One region of the Paenarthrobacter sp. Y-19 genome, then DNA from elsewhere that is predicted to be linked to it. Evidence: riboswitches for the same ligand, from Rfam matches in the RefSeq annotation. Region 1 holds a riboswitch; each other region holds the start of a gene.

Region 1 (2,262 bases):
GGCGGATGTGCTGTTCGCGGGTCTGCAGGGCCAGACGGTAGGCGGGGACACCGGCGTCGTCCTTGGAAACGCCCACCAGGCGGCCCGGCATGGAACGCTCGAGACCCTTCTGGACGGCCATGTAGGCCGCGTGCGGGCCGCCGAAGAAGAGCGGGACACCCAGGCGCTGGGCGGAACCCACGGCGATGTCAGCGCCCTGCTCACCCGGAGGGGTGATGAGCGTCAGGGAAAGGAGGTCGGCGGCAACGGTGACCAGTGCGCCGCGTTCCTTGGCCTCGGCAATGACGGCGGAGTGGTCGAAGACGTGGCCGGAAACACCGGGCTGCTGGAGGACGACGCCGTTGATGGCACCTTCCGGAAGGCCGGCTGAAAGATCGGCAACCTCAACCTCGAAGCCGAGGGCTTCAGCACGGCCCTTGACGATGGCGATGGTCTGCGGGAGGCAGTCTGCGTCGAGCACAGTCTTGCCGTCCTGCACGGCCTTGTTCTTGTTGGCGCGGCGCATCATGAGGACGGCCTCGGCCACGGCGGTTGCTTCGTCAAGCAGCGAGGCGTTGGCGATAGGCAGGCCAACGAGGTCCTGGACCATGGTCTGGAAATTCAGGAGTGCTTCAAGGCGGCCCTGCGAAATTTCAGGCTGGTACGGGGTGTAAGCGGTGTACCAGGCCGGGGACTCAAGGATGTTGCGGCGGATGACCGGCGGCGTGATGGTGTCGTAGTAGCCCTGGCCGATCATCTGGACCGCGGTCTTGTTCTTGGAGGCGAGCTTGCGCAGCTCGGCCAGGACCTCGACTTCGCTCAGCGCGTTCTGCAAGGTGAGGGCGACGTCCTGGCGGATGTCGTTCGGAACGGCAGTGTCGACCAGCGAGTCAACAGAGTCGTAGCCAACGGACTTGAGCATGGTCTCAATGTCGGCCTGGCGGCGGGCGCCGATATGCCGATCGACGAAGGTGGTGGAGGCAGAACTAACCGTCACGAAGGAACTCCAATACTTGGGCGGCGTTTGGGTACGCCACAGCGGCTCGGGTTCCTCCCCGCTCTGTATTGGACCTGAGAGTTTCCGCGTGTTGTCCGCACAACGAATCGCTTGCACCGTCGGTGAGCACAGCATCCCACGTCAATGGCGTGGAGTGCCTGCTGCTTTCCAGAGTTGCCTCGCCGCGGCGGTGCGTGGGCCTGAGAGATTCCTGGGGAGGGTTTGCTCCTACGGCGCCTGCATCACGTGCCTGCAGGACTCTCCCGCCGCAGATCAAAGGCATGTTCAGTTGTCTGTGGGCGCCACGCTGGGCACGCCACAAGGCTTAATTGTCCTACGTGCAAGGCCCTGCGGCAAATGGATGAGCAGTCACTTCCGGAGGCGGTCCAGGACCCCCAGCAGGATTTCGACGTCGGCCTCCCGGCCGGCGTTGCCGGCCCCCTGCCCGCCCTCGAACATCGCGTTGAAATAAAGGCCGTCGCCCATGTAGCTGACGGCCTTGGCGATCTCCGGTCCTACGTCTTCGGCCAGGACATCAAGCCACTGCTGCTGGATTCCTGCGAAGCGCCGCCGCGTTTCCTCATGGGCTACTTCAGCGAGCCTGGTGGCGGCAACGAAGGCCCTGTCCATGGGGGTGTCGGCCCAGAGGGAGGACCGGATGAAGTAGGCGGCGGAACCGTCCGGCGCGGCCTTCATCTGCTCAATGTCCTCCTGCGCCAAATCGTCCAGGCGTTCCAGCAAGGCGCTGATCAGGGCTTCCTTGTTGGGGAAGTGATACAGGAGCCCGCCCTTGGAGACACCGGCCCTCTTGGCGACGGCATCCAGGGTAGCGGCCCGCTCCCCTACCTCGATCAGGAGGGATTCGTAGGCATCCAGGACGGCGTCCCGGGCAACTGGTTTTCGTGGCATGTGTACATCATTCCCTAAAGAATTGCGGGGGTTGAATTTGTAACTATACCGTCTGGACGGTACAGTAAGAGGCATGTTCTCGCCGTCCTCAACCCAAGCACCCCGTGCAGCCGCCCCCTTGACGGGCCCGGCTGCACCGTGGCGCGACTGGACGGCCTTGGCACTGCTGATGTTCCCGGTGCTGCTGGTGGCCGTCGATAACACCGCGCTCACTTTTGCCCTGCCGGAAATCGCCCGTTCCCTGGACGTGGGCGGCATACAGCTCCTGTGGATCGTTGACGCCTACCCGCTGGTGCTCGCTGCGCTCCTGGTCTCCATGGGCAACCTTGGTGACCGGATCGGACGACGCCGGTTGCTTCTGATCGGCAGCACAGGCT
Region 2 (2,262 bases), 220 kb from region 1:
CATGTCGAAGGCCTTGCCAACGTCCTGGCCGGCGTACATGAGCACGACGCCGGACAGCAGCAGGACGCAGGACAGGAACAGGGCGTTGCGGGGTACTTTGCGTCCGGAGAGGGCGCCAAACACCTTGGGCGCGTCGCCCTCCTGGGCGAGACCAAACACCATGCGGGACGTGGAATAGATGCCGGAGTTGGCAGAGGACATGGCCGATGTCAGCACCACGAGGTTGACGATGGTGGCCGCTGCGCCGAGGCCTGCCAGGGAAAACATCGCGATAAACGGGCTGTGGCCGGCGGCGAACTGCGTCCACGGTGTGACGGACATGAGGATGATGAGGGCACCGACGTAGAACAGGAGAACCCGGATGGGGATCGAGTTGATGGCCTTGGGGAGGTTCTTCTCCGGGTCCTTGGCTTCGGCAGCGGTGGTGCCCACCAGTTCGATGCCCACGAATGCGAACACGGCGATCTGGAAACCGGCCACGAAGCCCATGAACTCGTTCGGGAAGAAGCCGCCATGGCTCCACAGGTTGGAGAAACCGGCCGGACCGGCGTCGGACTCGAAGCCGCTGAAGATCATGAACAGGCCAACAATGATGAGCGCAGCGATGGCCACGATCTTGATGAGCGCGAACCAGAACTCCGTCTCACCGAAGGCCTTCACGGTGGCCAGGTTCAGGAGCAGGAGAATGCCGATGGTGATGAGTCCCGGAACCCACAAGGGCAGGGAAGGCCACAATTCCTTGGAATAGCCGGCGATGGCGATCACGTCGGCGATCCCGGTAATGACCCAGCAGAACCAGTAGGTCCAGCCGGTGAAGAACCCGGCCCAAGGGCCCAGGAGGTCCGCGGCGAAATCGCTGAAGGACTTGTAGTTCAGGTTGCTGAGGAGCAGTTCGCCCATGGCACGCATGACGAAGAACAGCATGAAGCCGATGATCATGTACACAAAAATGACGGATGGGCCGGCTGCGGAAATGGTCTTTCCCGAGCCCATGAAAAGGCCGGTGCCAATCGCTCCACCGATGGCTATGAGCTGGATGTGGCGGTTGCTGAGCTGGCGTTCGAGATGGGGTGAACCGGCACTCGCGGAAGGATGAATCGTCAAAGGAACTCCGTCGTTCAGGCGGCACAAGGTGCCGCATTGATTCGGGTTCCTCCCCGCTCTGTACGTGGACCTGAGAGTTTCCGCGGGCATGGGCCTGCTTGCACCTTCGGTGAGTCCGGTATGGCCGGACTGCTTTCCAGAGTTGCCTCGCCGCGGCGGTACATGGGCCTGAGAGATTCCTGGGGAGGGTTTGCTCCTACGGCGCCTGACGGGATGTACCGGCAGGACTCTCCCGCCGCAGATCAAAAGCGCGCACACCCTTGCGGGTGATGCAGCTCACACAGTAACGAAGGCTGGCAGGCAACGCAAGCCTGTGACGGCTAGAGGCCCAGGATGCTGCGGGCGATCTCGTCAGCGTCGCGCAAGGTCCGCTGGCCGCTGGCATAGGCCCGCCCGGAGCGGGGACGGGCTTCGGCGGCAATGGCATTGCCCCACTGCGACGCGGACAACTGCAAGCCCAGAACGTACATGTTTTCCGTGATGGATCCGTTGGCGGCAATGGGACGGTAAGGATGCGGCTCAACGTCCAGGCCGGTGGTTTGCATGGGCGTCCCCTCCACACTCATCATGATCTTGGTCCGCACCAGGCCGTCGGCCATGAGCTGTTCGAGCAGCGGAGAAATGTTGATGCCCACCCTGTTGGCGGGTGACATCGCTTCGATCAGGGTGCGTGCTTCAGCGGGCCCCTCGTGGACCCAGGGTGACGCCGCCCGGAACACTTTGGCGCCACGATCGACGCTGAACTTGGGGTCCGGTCCCACAAAACTCACGACGCCGGCACGCGCCAAGGCGGCCAGCTGCTCCGAACGCAGCGCAGGAGGTCCGCTGGCCAACCCTTCGACAAACGACTCGAACCAGCCGCGCAGCCCTGCCAGCCAGGACTCGTCGGTGATGCCGCCGTCGGCTACAACGGTCTTGAGGATGGCACGGCCGGTGTGGAGCGCGCCGATGGCCATCTTCACGGGGTCCGATTCGCCCAGCGCCGAACGCCGCGCGTCGTCGTCCAGGTACGCGGTGATCGCAGCATCCAGGTCACGCCGTGACGCGAACGTCCGGCCTGCCAACGGCGCCGCGAGCCCGCGCAGGTTCAAACGCCGTGATGCCGCCACATGCTTTTCAACCAGGACCTCCACGTCGCTTTCCCAGTTTGCCGTGGTG
Region 3 (2,262 bases), 1.3 Mb from region 1:
CGCCACAGCGCTTCCTGCTCGCCTCCATGGCTGCGGACGGGTCCACAGCGGACGACGGCGACAGGCTGGCCAACGTGCACATCGAACTGTGGCGGCACGGGGTTGCGTCGGCGTCGTTGAAGCGGAACAACAGGTTCCATGTGGTGGTCCCGGCCGACGTGCCCGACGACGTCCTGGTGCATTGCGCCGGTGTGGATGCCGCGATCGGGATAAGTGCGCCGGCAGCCGTTGCGAATATCCAACGCGCGTTGCAGGAATCCCTCTGGGCGCTTGGTTCGGCCCGCGCCAACAAGCTGGGTGTGGCCCGTTATGCCCAGGGCCCGTCCTGGTTGGGCCTGACCAGTTTCGAGGAAGGGACCGCGTTGGTCCGGCGGCTCCTGGGCCCGGTTTTCGACTACGAGCAGAGCCAGGAAGGTGATCTCATTGTCACGTTGCGGACGTATTTGGACTCGCAGCGGTCCTGGCAAAAGACGGCGGCAACCCTGTTCACGCACCGGCAAACCATCATCTACCGGATCCGGAAAATCGGTGAGCTGACGGGCCTGGACATGGGTGAAACCTCCACGGTGGCCCAGCTCTGGTTCGCCCTTCAGATCCACGAGGCCATGCACGGGTAGGGGCCGCTTGCTTGCACTTTTGCGAAACCCCACGCTATGGTGTGAAGCGTGTCACTCGCGTGACGCAACGCTTTTGATCTGCGGCGGGAGAGTCCTGCCGGTACATCCAGTCAGGCGCCGTAGGAGCAAATCCTCCCCAGGAATCTCTCAGGCCCATGTACCGCCGCGGTTAGGCAACTCTGGAAAGCAGTTCGGGTAACCGGGCTCACCGACGGTGCAAGCAGGCAACCATTCCTGCGGAATCTCTCAGGTCCAATACAGAGCGGGGAGGAACCCACATCATCGTGGCGCTCAGTGGGCGCCTGAATCATGGAGTTCCTCTTGACTGTTCAATCAACCCCCACCGCTTTCGCGGACCGGCACATCGGCGCCCGGCGCCAGGCCGACGTTGACACCATGCTCAAGGCCATCGGCTACGACTCTGTCGACGGCCTGGTGGACGTAGCCGTCCCCGATTCCATCCGCCAGGACACGGCCCTGAAACTGCAGGATGCCCTCACCGAGGTGCAGGTCCTCGCCGAACTGCGGAAGCTCGCATCCAAGAACAAGACCGCGGTCCAGATGATCGGCCAGGGCTACTACGACACCGTCACGCCCCCGGTCATCCGCCGCAACATCCTGGAAGCTCCCGCGTGGTACACGGCCTACACGCCGTACCAGCCGGAAATTTCCCAGGGCCGCCTTGAAGCTCTCCTCAACTTCCAGACCATGGTGCAGGATCTCACCGGCCTTCCCGTGGCGAACGCTTCCCTGCTGGATGAAGCCACCGCCGTGGCCGAGGCCGTGCTGCTGATGCGCCGGGCCAACAAGAACAAGACGGCCAAGGATGGCAAGACTGTCCTGGACGCCGACCTCCTTCCGCAGACCATCGCCATCGTGAAGGGCCGCGCTGAGGCGCTGGGCTTCGAGGTGGAGGTCACGGACCTCTCCGCCGGTCTGCCCGACGGCGACATCAACGGCGTCGTCCTCCAGCAGCCCGGTGCTTCGGGCCGGGTTTTCGACCACTCCGCCGTCATTTCCGATGCGAAGGAACGTGGCGCACTGGTCACCGTGGCCGCGGATTTGCTGGCGCTCACCCTCATCACGCCCCCGGGCGAACAAGGTGCCGACGTCGCCGTCGGAACTGCGCAGCGCTTCGGTGTTCCGCTGTTCTTCGGCGGCCCGCACGCGGCCTACATGGCCGTGCGTGAAGGCATGGAGCGGACGCTCCCGGGCCGTATCGTCGGCGTCTCCAAGGACAACGCCGGCGTCCCCGCCTACCGCCTCGCGCTGCAGACCCGCGAGCAGCACATCCGCCGCGAAAAGGCCACATCCAACATCTGCACGGCACAGGCATTGCTCGCGATCGTCGCTTCGATGTACGCCGTCTACCACGGCCCTGAAGGCCTGAAGGCGATCGCCGAAACCGTCCACGGCCACGCCCGCACCCTTGCCACTGCGCTGCAGAAGGCTGGTCGCGAGCTCGTTGCCGACTCCTTCTTCGACACCCTCACGGTCCGCGTCCCCGGCAAGGCGGACAAGGTCATCGCCGCCGCCGAAGCCCGCGGCATCAACCTGCGGATCATCGACGCCGACACCGTGGGGGTTTCGGTTGATGAAACCACGACGCCGGAAGTCCTCTCCGCGGTAGCCGTCGCCTTTGGTG

The links. Region 1 has a riboswitch for glycine ahead of gcvP (aminomethyl-transferring glycine dehydrogenase). Riboswitches for the same ligand answer to the same signal wherever they lie in the genome.
Region 2: linked by a shared signal. The riboswitch ahead of cycA (D-serine/D-alanine/glycine transporter) and the one ahead of gcvP (aminomethyl-transferring glycine dehydrogenase) in region 1 are both predicted to bind glycine.
Region 3: linked by a shared signal. The riboswitch ahead of gcvP (aminomethyl-transferring glycine dehydrogenase) and the one ahead of gcvP (aminomethyl-transferring glycine dehydrogenase) in region 1 are both predicted to bind glycine.

The regions. Positions count from the first base shown of each region.
Region 1 is NZ_CP119414.1:616,409-618,670, reverse strand. It holds gene gcvP (aminomethyl-transferring glycine dehydrogenase) at 1-976, opposite strand, end outside; glycine riboswitch at 1,155-1,252, opposite strand; gene PYR64_RS02950 (TetR/AcrR family transcriptional regulator) at 1,346-1,885, opposite strand; gene PYR64_RS02945 (MFS transporter) at 1,959-2,262, shown strand, end outside.
Region 2 is NZ_CP119414.1:399,333-401,594, reverse strand. It holds gene cycA (D-serine/D-alanine/glycine transporter) at 1-1,104, opposite strand, end outside; glycine riboswitch at 1,251-1,349, opposite strand; gene PYR64_RS01965 (FAD/NAD(P)-binding protein) at 1,425-2,262, opposite strand, start outside.
Region 3 is NZ_CP119414.1:3,933,944-3,936,205, reverse strand. It holds gene PYR64_RS18465 (PucR family transcriptional regulator) at 1-617, shown strand, start outside; glycine riboswitch at 692-790, shown strand; gene gcvP (aminomethyl-transferring glycine dehydrogenase) at 939-2,262, shown strand, end outside.